Linked DNA regions of Paracoccus pantotrophus. The protein of the gene in region 1 binds, or shares a complex with, the protein of each later gene. Links are inferred from orthologs where the notes say so. Each region holds a gene or a part of one and is shown in the gene's direction. Other genes may lie near its edges. The genes, in order: secA and secY.

Region 1 (10,113 bases):
CGCGATCATGCCCGAGCCCTTGGCGATGCCGGTGATGTTGATGGTGCCCCCGTCGCCCTCGAAGCTGGCCGCCGCGCCTTTCGGAAAGGTGTCGGTGGTCATGATGGCGCGTGCCGCGCCGGCCGCGCCGGCCGCATCCAGGTTGGCGGCCAGATCGCCGATCACCGCGGTGATGCGCTCGGCCGGCAGCGGCTCGCCGATCACCCCGGTCGAGGAGGAAAACACCCGCTCGCGCGGCACCCCAAGCGCCTTGGCGACGCCGCCGGTGACGGCATCCACCGCCTCCTGCCCGTTCTTGCCGGTGAAGGCATTGGCATTGCCCGAGTTCACGATGATCGCCGCGCCCTGGGCGGTGTCCTGCTTCAGCGCCAGCTTGGCCTGGCAGTCCAGCACGCTGGCCGCACGGGTCGAGGATTTGGTGAAGGCGCCGGCGATGGCCGTGCCCGGTGCCAGCCGGACCAGCATGACATCGGTACGGCCCTGGTATTTCACCCCCGCCGCGCCCGAGGCGAACTCGGCCCCCTCGATCACCGGCAGGTCGGGAAAGCGCGCCGGCGCCAGCGGCGAGACCGGGTTCTTGGGCTTCACCGCCGCCGCCACCGCCGCCTCGGCCCGTGCCTCGAGGCCGGCAGCGGTTTCCTTCAGCGCCGCCTTCAGCTTTTTCAGCTTCTTCTTCAGCGCCTTCAGCTTTTCGGCATCGGAAAGCCGGGACTTCTTGTCATCCGTCTTGGCCATCGCTCACTCTCCCAGGATGTCGGTCTTGTTCAGCAGGTCGGGGGCGAGCCCTTCGGTCTTTTCGACCTTGGCTTCGGAGACGCGCTTTTCGATCTCGGCCTGCACCTTGTCACGACGGACCTGCACGGCCAGCTGCTCCTTGATCTCGTCGAAGGCGGGGGGCGTGACCTCGCGCGTGTCGTTCAGCTTGATGACATGCCAGCCGAACTGGGTCTCGACCGGTTCCGAGACCTGGCCCTTTTCCAGCGCCTTCACGGCTTCGGCAAAGGGCGCGACCATCTGCTCGGGCTGGAACCAGCCCAGGTCGCCCTTGTTCGGGCCGGAATTGTCGGTCGATTTCTCCTCGGCCAGCACGCCGAAATCGGCGCCCTCGGCCAGTTGCTTGGCGATGGCCTCGGCCTCCTCCCTGGTCTTCACCAGGATATGGGCGGCATTGTATTCGACCCCGGGTTCGGCCTGGCCGCCGAAGGCCTGGTCATAGGCGGCTTTCAGCTCGGCCTCGTCCGGCTCGGCCGCGGCGATCTTTTCCAGCACCGAGCCGGCCAGATAGGCGCGCTTCTCGATCTCCAGCGCCACGGTATCGCGCTTGCTCAGCGGCTCGGCCGCCTGGGCCACGGCGGTCTGGCGGATCATCTGGTCCAGCATCAGATCCCACAGTGCCGTATCCGGCAGGCCCTGGGTCGCCTGCGCGTCCAGCCCCTGCCGCATGGCGACCATCTGGCCCAGCGTGATCGCCTCGCCATTGACGGTGGCGACGACCGTATCGGCATCCTGCGCCAGCACGGGCAGGGCCGAGACGGTCCCCGAAAGCAGCACGGAGACGGCAAGAAGCGGTTTCAGCATAGGTTTCCCCTTCATGGGACGGCGCGTCCACGCAGAGGTGAACGGGCGCAAGCGTTGACAGTGGGCCGGCCGGGGCATACATCCGGCGCAACCGAAAATGCGCGCCCGTCGCCGTTTTTCCGGCCCAAGTGATAGGGCAAGGCGAATGGTGCCGGCAAGTGGGCGGAACGTCCCGCGCACCCCCAGATACGCGATTTTGAAGGTTCATATGCTCGGCATCGGAAACTTGGCGAAACTGGTCTTTGGCACGCCCAACGACCGCAAGGTGAAATCGGTCCGGCCGCTGGTGGCCCAGATCAACGCGCTGGAGGAACAGTTCCGCGCCCTCTCCGATGCGGAACTGATCGGCAAGACCCGCGAATTGCAGGGCCGCGCGCAGGCAGGCGAGGATCTGGACAAGCTTCTGCCCGAGGCCTTTGCCAATTGCCGCGAGGCGGCGCGCCGCGCGCTTGGCCTGCGCGCCTTCGACACGCAGCTGATGGGCGGCGTCTTCCTGCACCAGGGCAATATCGCCGAGATGAAGACCGGCGAGGGCAAGACCCTGGTCGCGACCTTCCCGGCCTATCTGAATGCCTTAGCGGGCAAGGGCGTGCATGTCGTCACCGTCAACGACTACCTGGCGAAACGCGACGCGCATTGGATGGGCAAGGTCTTTGCGCAGCTCGGCATGACCACCGGCGTCGTCTATCCCTTCCAGCCGGACGAGGAAAAGCGCGAGGCCTATCGGGCCGACGTGACCTATGCCACCAATAACGAGCTGGGCTTCGACTACCTGCGCGACAACATGAAGGGCTCGATCGAGCAGATGACCCAGCGCGGGCATTTCTTTGCCATCGTGGACGAGGTCGACTCGATCCTGATCGACGAGGCGCGCACGCCGCTGATCATCTCGGGGCCCAGCCAGGACCGCAGCGCGCTTTACAAGACGCTCGACGCCTTCATGCCCGAACTCGCGCCCGAGCATTACAAGCTGGACGAAAAGACCCGCAACGCCACCTTTACCGAGGAAGGCAACGAATTCCTGGAAAAGCGCCTGCAGGCGGCGGGCGTGCTGCCCGAGGGCCAGACGCTTTACGACCCCGAATCGACCACCATCGTCCACCACGCCAATCAGGCGATGCGGGCGCACAAGCTGTTCATGCGCGACCAGCATTATATCGTGCGCGACGACGAGGTGGTGCTGATCGACGAATTCACCGGCCGGATGATGAAGGGCCGCCGACTGTCGGACGGGTTGCACCAGGCCATCGAGGCCAAGGAAGGCGTCGCCATCCAGCCCGAGAACGTGACGCTGGCTTCCGTCACCTTCCAGAACTATTTCCGGCTCTACGACAAGCTCTCGGGCATGACCGGCACCGCCGCCACCGAGGCCGAGGAATTCGCGGAAATCTACAAGCTCGGCGTGGTCGAGGTGCCGACCAACCGCCCGGTACAGCGCATCGACGAGCATGACCGCGTCTATCGCACCGCGACCGAGAAATACGCCGCCGTGATCGAGGCGATCAAGGAAGCCCATGCCAAGGGCCAGCCGATCCTGGTCGGCACGACGAGCATCGAGAAATCCGAGATGCTGTCGCAGATGCTGAGCAAGGAAGGCATCCAGCACAACGTGCTGAACGCCCGCCAGCACGAGCAGGAGGCCAAGATCGTCGCCGACGCCGGCAAGCTCGGCGCCGTGACCATCGCCACCAACATGGCCGGCCGCGGCACCGACATCCAGCTGGGCGGCAATGTCGAGATGAAGGTGATGGAGGCGCTGGCCGCCGATCCCGAGGCGAACCCCGATGAGGTCCGCGCCCGCATCGAGGCCGAGCACGCCGCCGAGAAGCAGGCGGTGCTGGATGCCGGCGGCCTTTTCGTGCTGGCGACCGAGCGCCACGAAAGCCGCCGCATCGACAACCAGCTGCGCGGCCGCTCGGGCCGCCAGGGCGACCCCGGCCGCTCGCTGTTCTTCCTGTCGCTGGAAGACGACCTGATGCGCATCTTCGGCTCGGAACGGCTGGACAAGGTGCTGTCGACGCTGGGCATGAAGGATGGCGAGGCCATCGTCCACCCCTGGGTCAACAAGTCGCTGGAACGCGCCCAGGCCAAGGTCGAGGGCCGCAACTTCGACATCCGCAAGCAATTGCTGAAATTCGACGACGTGATGAACGACCAGCGCAAGGCGATCTTCAGCCAGCGCCTGGAAATCATGCATACCGACGAGGTCGGGGACATCGCCGCCGACATGCGCGCGCAGGTGATCGACGACCTGGTCGACCGGCATCTGCCACCCCGCGCCTATGCCGAGCAATGGGACGTCCAGGGCCTGCATGACGCGGTGGTCGACAAGCTGAACATGGACCTGCCCGTCGCCGATTGGGCGGCCGAGGACGGCGTGGACCAGGACGGGATCCGCGAACGCATCCAGCAGGCCACCGATGCCTATATGGCGCAGAAGGCCGAGCAATTCGGCTCCGAGAACATGCGCCAGATCGAAAAGCAGGTGCTGCTGCAACAGATCGACAGCAAGTGGCGCGAGCATCTGGTGACGCTGGAGCATCTGCGCTCGGTCGTGGGCTTCCGCGGCTATGCGCAGCGCGACCCGCTATCGGAATACAAGACCGAGGCCTTCCAGCTGTTCGAGACCATGCTGGACGGGCTGCGCTTCGACGTGACCCAGCAACTGGCCCGCATCCGCCCGCTGACCGATGCCGAGCGCGAGCAGATGCTGCGCGAATACCAGCAGCAACAGGCGGCGGTCGAGGCGCAGATGCACCCCGAACACGAGGAAGCCGAGGGCGGCGAGGTCTCGGGCCGGGTCGCCGGCTTCGACGAGACCGATCCCACCACTTGGGGCAACCCGTCGCGCAACGATCCCTGCCCCTGCGGCTCGGGCAAGAAGTTCAAGCACTGCCACGGCGCGCTGGCGTGATTTGGGGGCCTTCGGGCCCCCTTCTTCATCCCGCCGCGAAGATGGCCGGCCCGGCATGGGTATTTGGAAAACGGTGAAGAGCCGGGCGCACCGCTTGGGCTTTCACCGTTTCTCAAATACTCATATCGCAACGGAGCAGCCGACCAGGCGCCGCTAATCCGGCACCAGCATGTAGCCGGTTCCGCGCACGGTCTGCAGGTAGCGCGGCTCCTTGGGATCGGGCTCGATCTTGCGGCGCAGGCGGGTGATCTGCACGTCGATGGCGCGTTCCGAATTCTCGCCCGCCTCCTCCGACGGGCTGCGGCCCAGATCCTCGATCAGCGCGCCGCGGCTGACCGGCTGGCGCGGCGTGTCGGCAAGGCGCCTGAGCAGCGCCTGCTCGGTTCCCGTCAGGCGCAGCGGCGCATCGCCCTGCCACAGTTCGCCCTTGTCGGCATCGTAGCGCAGGGGCCCCAGCGACAGGAACTTCGGCCCCTTGGGTTCGGTCGCCGGGATACGGCGCAGGATGGCGGCGATGCGCAAGAGCAGCTCGCGCGGCTCGAAGGGTTTCGGCAGGTAATCGTCGGCGCCGCTTTCCAGCCCCTCGATGCGGTCGCCCGTCTCGCCCTTGGCGGTCAGCAGCAGGATCGGCGTGGTCATGCGCCGGCGCAGGTCGCGGGTCAGCGAGAACCCGTCCTCGCCCGGCATCATCACGTCGAGCACGATCAGGTCGAAATCCAGCCCGTCAAGCAGGCGCCGGGCATGGGCGGCGTCGCGCGCCGTGGTCACCAGGAAACCGTTGCGCATCAGGAAGCGGCGCAGCAGGCTGCGGATGCGTTCGTCGTCGTCGACGACCAAGATATGGGCGGCGGGCTGCGGATCGGAAGCAGGATCGGGAGCGGTCATGGCGACTCGGGCAGTTCTTTCAGCGCACGATACTGGCGCAGCGTGTCGCGGTCCATCATCGCCTCCAGCACCTGCCGGAAGCCCGCCACCGCCTGCGGTCCGGCGGCGCGATAGGCGGCGCGCATGCGGGCGCGCTGCGCCTCGGACAGACGGCGTTCCAGCGCCGCGCCCTTGTCGGTCAGGTAGAGCTGGCGCTCGCGCCGGTCGCGGCGGCCGATGCGGCTTTCGACCAGCCCGTCCTCGATCAGCGTGCGCAAGACCCGGTTCAGCGATTGCTTGGTCACACCCAGCACGTCCAGCAGCGCCGTCACCGTCAGGCCCGGCTCGCGATGGATGAAATGGATCGCCCGGTGATGGGCGCGGCCGTAATCCAGCTCGGCCAGAATCAGGTCGGGATCGGCGGTAAAGGCGCGATAGGCGAAGAACATCGCCTCGATGCCGCGGCGAAGCTGGTCATCGGTCAGGAACAGCAGGCTTTCCCCGCCTGCCGGCGCGACATTCACCTTGTTCTGCATGGCCTTCCCTTCGCTGCGTGGCCCTTATTACGTCAGGCTTGTTGACTTTCCAACCATGAATGGATAGCCCAGACCTCAAGTTGCGCAATTTTCTTTGCCAGACATGCTCTGACGGCGCAACATTCCGCAAACAGAACCGGCCGGAGGGAAAAATGGCGGGCGCATATGACGATCGTGACGGCAAGATCTGGATGGATGGCAAGCTGGTGGAGTGGCGCGAGGCGAATGTCCACATCCTGACCCATGCGCTGCATTACGCCAGCTCGGTCTTCGAGGGCGAGCGCTGCTACAGCGGCAAGATCTTCAAGGGACACGAGCATTCGCTGCGGCTGATCGAATCGGCCCGGCTTCTGGACATGCAGTCGCCCTATACCGCCGAGGAGATCGACGCGGCGAAAACCGCCGTGCTGGAGGCCAACGGCTTCAAGGACGCCTATGTCCGCGCGGTGATGTGGCGCGGCTCGGGCGAGGATATGGGGGTTTCGGCGCGCCGCAACCCGGTGCGCATGGCCGTCGCCGCCTGGGAATGGGGCAGCTATTACGGCGATGCGAAATGGCAGGGCGCCAAGCTCGACATCGCTAAGTGGAAGCGGCCCAGCCCCGAGACCATCCCCACCGCCGCCAAGGCCGCCGGGCTTTACATGATCTGCACCATGTCCAAGCACGCCGCCGAGGAAAAGGGCTGCTCGGACGCGCTGTTCATGGACTGGGAGGGCTATGTCGCCGAGGCCACCGGCGCCAATATCTTCTTCGTCAAGGACGGCGAGGTGCATACGCCGCTGGCCGACCGCTTCCTGAACGGCATCACCCGGCAGACGGTCATCCAGATGCTCAAGGACAACGGCACCGCCGTGCATGAACGCCGGATCAAGCCCGAGGAGCTGGCGGATTTCCAGGAATGCTTCCTGACCGGCACCGCGGCCGAGGTGACGCCGGTCGGGCAGATCGGCGACTGGCATTTCCAGGTCGGCGGCACCACCCGCAAGATCGCCGAGGATTACGAAAAGCTGGTCCGCAGCTGATCGCTGGACCGAAATGGAAACCCGGCCGGGCGGCAGCGCCCGGCCGGGTTCGCATTGCCGGGGCCGGGATCAGACCCGATGGCCGCGCTCGATCCGGGCAAATTCGGCGGCGCGGCGATTCGCCTCTTCGCTGTTGCGGATACGGGGCCGCATGCGCAGGGCGGCGATGGCCGGGTGAAGGCCGGATTCGCGTTCCTGCCGCGTATAGTATTGCGTGCGGCCGGAACTGCTTTCGTGACTGCGGTCTGCGATATGTCTGGTCATGTCGGTCTTCCTCCCGCGCGGGAGTATAGCGCGGATGCGGCGGCATTTCACCCCTTGCGGACAGGGCTGCGACCCTAGGCCGCCTTGATGCCGGGGGCAGCGGCCAGCATGGCGTGCAGCGCCACCGGATCCTCGTTGGCGCGCAGCTTGGCGCGCAGATCCTGGTCGCGCAGCGTGCGCGAGACCAGCGCCAGAGCCTTGAGGTGATCGACGCCCGAATTCTTGGGCGCCAGCAGCGCAAAGATCAGGTCCACCGGCTGGCGGTCCACCGCGTCGAAATCCAGCGGCTTTTCCAGCCGCAGGAACAGGCCGACCACATGCTCAAGCCCGTGCAGCCGGGCATGGGGCAGCGCGACGCCATGGCCGACCCCGGTGGGGCCCAGGGTCTCGCGCTCTTGCAGCGCGTCCAGCGTCTGCGCGGCGTCCACGCCATAGACGGCCCGCGCCTGTTCGGCAATTTCCTGGAACAACCGTTTCTTGCTGGTGGTCTGGCTCATCGTCCGCACGGCGGCGGGGGAGAGAATGTCGCTGATCTGCATGTCGCCCGAAAATTGTCAAGGCCCGGCCGCGGGCTGCGCGGCCGGGACGTTTGGTTCAACAAGACTGCCCTTCTGTGTCAGTCTAGCCCAGGTTGCGGGGGTCGATCCAGCCCACGTTGCCGTCGTCGCGGCGGTGAACCACGTTCACGCCCCCATGTTTCTCGTTGCGGAAGACCAGCAGCGGGCTGCCGGACAGTTCCATCTGCATCACCGCGTCGCCGACCGACAGGGTGGGCACGCGGGTCTCCATCTCGGCAATGATCATGGGTTGCAGGCCGTCGGCCTGCGTTTCCCATTCGTCCTCATCGGCGGCCAGCACATACATTCCCGCCTGCTCGAATTCAACCGGCTGGGTCCGGTCCTTGTAGTGGTCCTTGAGCCGGCGCTTGTAGCGGCGCAGTTGCTTGTCCATCCGTTCGCGGCATTGCTCGAAGGCCGCATAGATGTCGGTGGCCCCGCCCTTGGCCTGGGCGGTCAGCCCGGTCGAGAGATGCACCACGGCATCGCAGATGAATTCATGCGCGTTGCGGGAAAAGATCACCGTCGCATCCGTCGGGCGTTGCGAATATTTCTCAACGGTGGCACCGAGTTCGGTCTTGACATGAGTCGAAAGCGCATCGCCCACGTCGATCTGTTTTCCGCTGATCTGATAGCGCATGGTGGTCCGTCCTTTCGGTTGCCCGGCCTGGTCGTCACAGCCCTCGCGGCGGCACCGTCCGGGTTTCTTCGGCCCGGCGTCCTGCCCGGCCATATCCTCATTTGGTGATAGCCACGTCCCGGTGTCAACGGCTGCGCGCAAGGGATCGTCACGTCCTCGCGTTCAGTTCATGCGGAAGGTTTCGCCCAGGTAGACGCGGCGGACCTGCGGGTCGGCCACGATCTCGGCCGTGGTGCCGGCTTTCAGCACATGGCCGTCGTGCAGGATATAGGCGCGGTCGACGATTTCCAGCGTCTCGCGGACGTTGTGATCGGTGATCAGCACGCCGATGCCGCGGCTTTTCAGGTCGTGGACCAGGGCGCGGATCTCGCCCACGGCGATGGGATCGACGCCGGCGAATGGTTCGTCCAGAAGCAGATAGGCCGGATCGGCTGCAAGGCAGCGGGCGATCTCGACCCGGCGCCGCTCGCCCCCCGACAATGCCATGGCCGAGGCATTGCGCAGATGGCCGATCGAGAAATCGCCCAGCAGCTCCTCCAGCCGCTCGCGGCGCTGGTGGACATGCGGCTCGACCAGTTCCAGGACGGCCATGATGTTCTGCTCGACCGTGAGGCCGCGAAAGATCGACATCTCCTGCGGCAGGTAGCCGATGCCCATCTGGGCGCGGCGATACATCGGCAGGCGCGTCGCGTCCTGCCCGTCGATCAGCACCTGGCCCGAATCAGGCGCGACCAGCCCGGCCACGCAATAGAAGCAGGTGGTCTTGCCCGAGCCATTGGGCCCCAGCAGCGCCACCACCTCGCCGCGCTCCAGGTCCAGCGCCACGTCGCGGATCACCGGGCGGTTGCGATAGGATTTGCGCAGGCCGCGAACGCGCAGCCCCTGCTTTTCGGCCATGGCGTCAGTTCTCCGGCTGCAGGACGCTGCGCACCCGGCCCGAGGCTTCGGCGGTGCCGCTTTCCAGGTTCACCGTCACCTTGTCACCCGCCAGCAGGTTGCCGCCCTGGCTCAGCAGCACGTCGCCGGTCAGGACGATGGTGCCGGTCTCGACATCGTAATCGGCCGCCTGCGCCTCGGCCGCGTCCTCGCCGCTGGCCAGGGTGACGTTGCCCTGCGCGTGCAAGGCGCTGATGCGGCGCTGGTCGCCCTGGGCATAGGTCACGGTCACGCTGTCCGCCGCAAGCCGCATGGCACCCTGGCCGATCAGCACATTGCCCGAAAACGTGGCCTGGCCGGATTTCTGGTCGACCGTCAGCGAATCGGCCGTGACCTCGACCGGTTCCTTGATATCCTGGGCGCTGCCAAAGCCCCTGGCCTGCCCCAGCGCCGGGCCCGCCGCCAGCATCAGCGACAGGATCACGGGCAAAAGCGGTCCGGGCCGGATCATCGGATTTCCTTTCTGGCGCCCGAAGGCCCCCTATGCGGCCGGCGGCGCCGGGTCATGGCCGGTATATCAAGCGGACTCCGCCGCTCAAATCAAGAACGTGATCGCCGCTGCCCTCCCCCGAGGGGCGAAACTCCATCCGCCCCGCCGTCAGCCGGCCGAAAGGGGCCAGCACATTGACCTCCTCCTCGGAAAGCAGCGTGCCTTCGGTGGTCGAGGCCAACAGTTCCGGTGCGGTCAGCACCCAGCCGTCGGCGGTGGTCATGCGCACCCCCTCGGCCAGCCGGACCTGCTGGTCGCGCATCGAGGCGGCCCCGGCGCTGACATCCGCCGCCCGCCCGTCGCTGGCCCGCA
Region 2 (3,634 bases), 1.4 Mb from region 1 along the record:
AGGGGCTAGAAGCCGCCGGTGCCCTAGGGCATCCGACTCAACAAGCAAGAAAAGCCGCGTTCGCCCCCTTTCGCTTCATGGGGCGTTTCCGGCCAGGAGAAGCGACATGAAACTGCATGAACTGCACGACAATCCCGGCGCCAACCGCAAGAAAAAGCGCGTGGCGCGCGGCCCCGGCTCGGGCAAGGGCAAGACTGCCGGCCGCGGCATCAAGGGCCAGACCTCGCGTTCGGGCGTGGCGCTGAACGGCTATGAAGGCGGCCAGATGCCGCTGTATCGCCGCCTGCCCAAGCGCGGCTTCAGCAAGCCGAATCGCCTGGAATTCGCGGTGGTGAACCTGGGCCAGCTGCAAGCCTTCGTCGATGCGGGCAAGCTGGACGCGAAAGCCGCCGTGACCGAGGATGCGCTGGTCGCTGCCGGTGTCATCCGCCGCAAGCTGGACGGTGTGCGCGTGCTGGCCAAGGGCGAAATCAAGGCCGCGCTGGACCTGACCGTCGCCGGCGCGTCGAAAGCCGCCGTCGAGGCCATCGAGAAGGCCGGTGGCAAGATCACCGTCACCCGTCCGGCGAAAGAAGCAGCCACCGAGACTTCTGCGGCCGAATAAGCTGTTGAAGGGCGCGCCCGCGCCCCATAGATAGCTGTCAAGTTTTCCAGGCGCCGCGGGATCGGGAAACGATCCGGCGGCGCTGCCACGAAGGGGCACGAAGCATGGCGTCAGCCGCAGAACAGATGGCCGCGAACCTTTCCTGGGGCGCGCTCGGCAAGGCGACCGAGCTGCGCCAGAGGATCTGGTTCACGCTCGGACTTCTCATCATCTATCGTCTCGGCACCTATATCCCGGTGCCCGGCATCGACGGCGCCGCGCTGCGCAACTTCATGGAACAGGCCCAGGCCGGCATCGGCGGCATCCTGTCCATGTTCACCGGCGGCGCGCTGGGGCGCATGGGCGTCTTTGCGCTCGGCATCATGCCCTATATCTCGGCCTCGATCATCGTGCAGCTGCTGGCCTCGATGGTCCCCGCCCTCGAGCAGCTCAAGAAAGAGGGCGAGCAGGGCCGCAAGAAGATCAACCAATACACCCGCTACGGTACGGTGGCGCTGGCGCTGTTCCAGGCCTGGGGCCTGGCCGTCAGCCTGGAGCATGGCAACCTGGCGCATGAGCCGGGGATGTTCTTCCGCGCCTCGGTGGTCATCACCCTGGTCGGCGGCACCATGTTCCTGATGTGGCTGGGCGAGCAGATCACCGCCCGCGGCATTGGCAACGGCATCTCGCTGATCATCTTCGTCGGCATCGTGGCCGAGATCCCCGGCAGCCTGGCGCAGTTCCTGGCCCAGGGCCGCTCGGGCGCCATCTCGACCCCGGTGATCCTGGGAGTGATCGTCATGGTCGCCGCGGTCATCGCCTTCGTGGTGTTCATGGAGCGCGCGCTGCGCAAGATCCACATCCAGTATCCGCGCCGCCAGGTCGGGATGAAGGTCTATGACGGCCAATCCTCGCACCTGCCGATCAAGGTGAACCCGGCCGGCGTGATCCCGGCGATCTTCGCCAGTTCGCTCCTGCTGCTGCCGGTGACGATCTCGACCTTCTCGGGCAACCAGACCGGCCCGATCATGTCCACGATCCTGGCCTATTTCGGTCCCGGCCAGCCGCTTTACCTGCTGTTCTTTGCGGCGATGATCGTGTTCTTCACCTATTTCTACACCTTCAACGTCAGCTTCAAGACCGAGGACGTGGCCGAGAATCTGAAGAACCAGGGCGGCTTCATCCCCGGCATCCGTCCCGGCAAGCGCACCGAGGATTACCTGACCTATGTGGTGACGCGGGTGCTGGTGATCGGCTCGGCCTATCTGGCCTTTGTCTGCCTTTTGCCCGAGATCATCCGCGACCAGCTGGCGATCCCGTTCTATTTCGGCGGGACTTCGGTGCTGATCGTGGTCAGCGTCGTCATGGACACGATCAACCAGGTGCAAAGCCACTTGCTCGCCCATCAATACGAAGGTTTGATCGAGAAATCGCAACTGCGCGGCAAGCGGGGCAAGGCCGGGGCGGCCAAGCCGCGCAAGGCGCCGGCGCGCCGTTAAGGGGTAAACCCACCAAAAAGGGTAGGAGAGGGACGACGACATGGCGATCAACATCATTCTGCTGGGCCCGCCCGGCGCAGGCAAAGGCACCCAGGCCCGGCGGCTAATCGAGGAGCGCGGCCTCGTCCAGCTCTCCACCGGCGACATGCTGCGCGAGGCCCGCAGCTCGGGCACCGAGATGGGCAAGCGCGTGGCCGAGGTGATGGACCGCGGCGAGCTGGTGACGGACGAGATCGTCATCGGCCTGATCCGCGAAAAGCTGGGGCGGGGCGGCAAGGGCTTCATCTTCGACGGCTTCCCGCGCACCCTGGCCCAGGCCGACGCGCTGCAGGCGTTGATGGCCGAGATGGACCAGCGCATCGACGCCGTGATCGAGATGCGGGTGGACGATGCGGCGCTGGTCGCGCGCATCTCGGGCCGTTTCACCTGCGGCAATTGCGGCGAGGTCTATCACGACGTGACCAAGCCGACGAAAGAGCCGGGCAAATGCGATGTCTGCGGCTCGACCGACCTGCGCCGCCGCGCCGACGACAACGAGGAAAGCCTCAAGACCCGGCTGATGGAATATTACAAGAAGACCTCGCCCCTGATCGGCTATTACTATGTCAAGGGTAACCTGAACCCGGTCGACGGCCTGGCCGAGATCGACGAGGTGGCCGCCCAGGTCGCGAAGGTGCTGGACAGGATCCCGTCCTAGGCTTGACCTTGGGCGACGAATCCCTTAATTCGCAGCATCTCGCAAGAGAATCACCCGGATGTCCTGGGTGTCGCTTCAAGGCCCGGAGGCATGGCTTTCGGGTCTTTGGTTGTGAAAAAAGGTTCCGGTGCTACGGAACCGCAACATGGAAAAGGAAACACGCGTGGCTCGTATTGCTGGCGTCAACATTCCGACCGGGAAACGCGTCCCGATCGCACTGACCTATATCCACGGGATCGGCTCGAAATTCGCCGAAGAGATCGTCACCGCCGTCGGCATCGAGCCCACGCGCCGCGTCAACGAACTGTCGGATGCCGAAGTTCTGAAGATCCGCGAATACATCGACGCCAACTATACTGTCGAGGGCGACCTGCGCCGCGAGACGCAGATGAACATCAAGCGCCTGATGGACCTGGGCTCCTATCGCGGCCTGCGCCACCGTCGCGGCCTGCCGGTCCGCGGTCAGCGCACCCACACCAATGCCCGCACCCGCAAGGGCCCGGCGAAGCCCATCGCCGGCAAGAAGAAGTAAGGGGGAACGGACATGGCACGCGATAAAACCCGCATCAAGCGCAAGGAACGCAAGAACATCGCCACCGGCGTGGCGCATGTGAACTCGTCCTTCAACAACACCAAGATCCTGATCTCGGACGTGCAGGGCAATGCGATCTCCTGGTCGTCGGCCGGCACCATGGGCTTCAAGGGTTCGCGCAAATCGACCCCCTATGCCGCGCAGATGGCCGCCGAAGACGCTGGCAAGAAGGCGCAGGAACACGGCGTCCGCACGCTGGAGGTCGAGGTTCAGGGCCCCGGCTCGGGTCGCGAATCGGCGCTGCGCGCGCTGGCTGCGGTCGG

The links.
Region 2: the proteins of secA (region 1) and secY are in contact, whole or in part, in a crystal structure (PDB 3DIN), measured with the Thermotoga maritima proteins. The link is inferred for Paracoccus pantotrophus from one-to-one orthologs. Residues at the interface, in WP_004082002.1 of Thermotoga maritima: Glu261, Ala262, Arg263, Lys300, Ala301, Arg302, Thr303, Ile304, Ile305, Leu323, Tyr324, Asp325, Pro326, Val329, Ser330, Tyr333, Ile336, Lys340, Phe345, Val349, Glu363, Phe364, Tyr374, Ser375, Gly376, Gly377, Glu393, Ile395, Thr482, Ser483; in WP_004081795.1 of Thermotoga maritima: Glu108, Gly109, Glu110, Glu111, Ala236, Glu237, Arg238, Arg239, Ile240, Thr241, Ile242, Gln243, Tyr244, Ala245, Arg246, Arg247, Val248, Thr249, Gly250, Arg251, Arg252, Val253, Tyr254, Gly256, Ala257, Ser258, Thr259, Tyr260, Leu261, Pro262.

What each region holds. Positions count from the first base shown.
Region 1 is NZ_CP044426.1:152,051-162,163, reverse strand. The notes cover bases 1,456-4,692. They hold secA (preprotein translocase subunit SecA), read left to right. Parts: upstream 1,456-1,786; coding sequence 1,787-4,492; downstream 4,493-4,692. Other genes in these bases: ESD82_RS11175 (response regulator), read right to left, coding at 4,646-4,692; ESD82_RS11185 (peptidylprolyl isomerase), read right to left, coding at 1,456-1,578. In the rest of the region: bifunctional glutamate N-acetyltransferase/amino-acid acetyltransferase ArgJ, read right to left, coding at 1-735; more of ESD82_RS11185, read right to left, coding at 739-1,455; more of ESD82_RS11175, read right to left, coding at 4,693-5,377; ESD82_RS11170 (MarR family winged helix-turn-helix transcriptional regulator), read right to left, coding at 5,374-5,892; ESD82_RS11165 (branched-chain amino acid aminotransferase), read left to right, coding at 6,045-6,914; ESD82_RS11160 (hypothetical protein), read right to left, coding at 6,984-7,178; ESD82_RS11155 (PTS sugar transporter subunit IIA), read right to left, coding at 7,253-7,717; hpf (ribosome hibernation-promoting factor, HPF/YfiA family), read right to left, coding at 7,800-8,375; lptB (LPS export ABC transporter ATP-binding protein), read right to left, coding at 8,538-9,272; lipopolysaccharide transport periplasmic protein LptA, read right to left, coding at 9,277-9,762; ESD82_RS11135 (hypothetical protein), read right to left, coding at 9,815-10,113. UniProt on the Escherichia coli protein: Required for protein export, interacts with the SecYEG preprotein conducting channel.
Region 2 is NZ_CP044426.1:1,514,541-1,518,174, reverse strand. The notes cover bases 47-2,895. They hold secY (preprotein translocase subunit SecY), read left to right. Parts: upstream 47-708; coding sequence 709-2,082; downstream 2,083-2,895. Other genes in these bases: ESD82_RS17965 (adenylate kinase), read left to right, coding at 2,123-2,779; rplO (50S ribosomal protein L15), read left to right, coding at 107-604. In the rest of the region: rpsM (30S ribosomal protein S13), read left to right, coding at 2,943-3,311; rpsK (30S ribosomal protein S11), read left to right, coding at 3,324-3,634. UniProt on the Escherichia coli protein: The central subunit of the protein translocation channel SecYEG. Consists of two halves formed by TMs 1-5 and 6-10.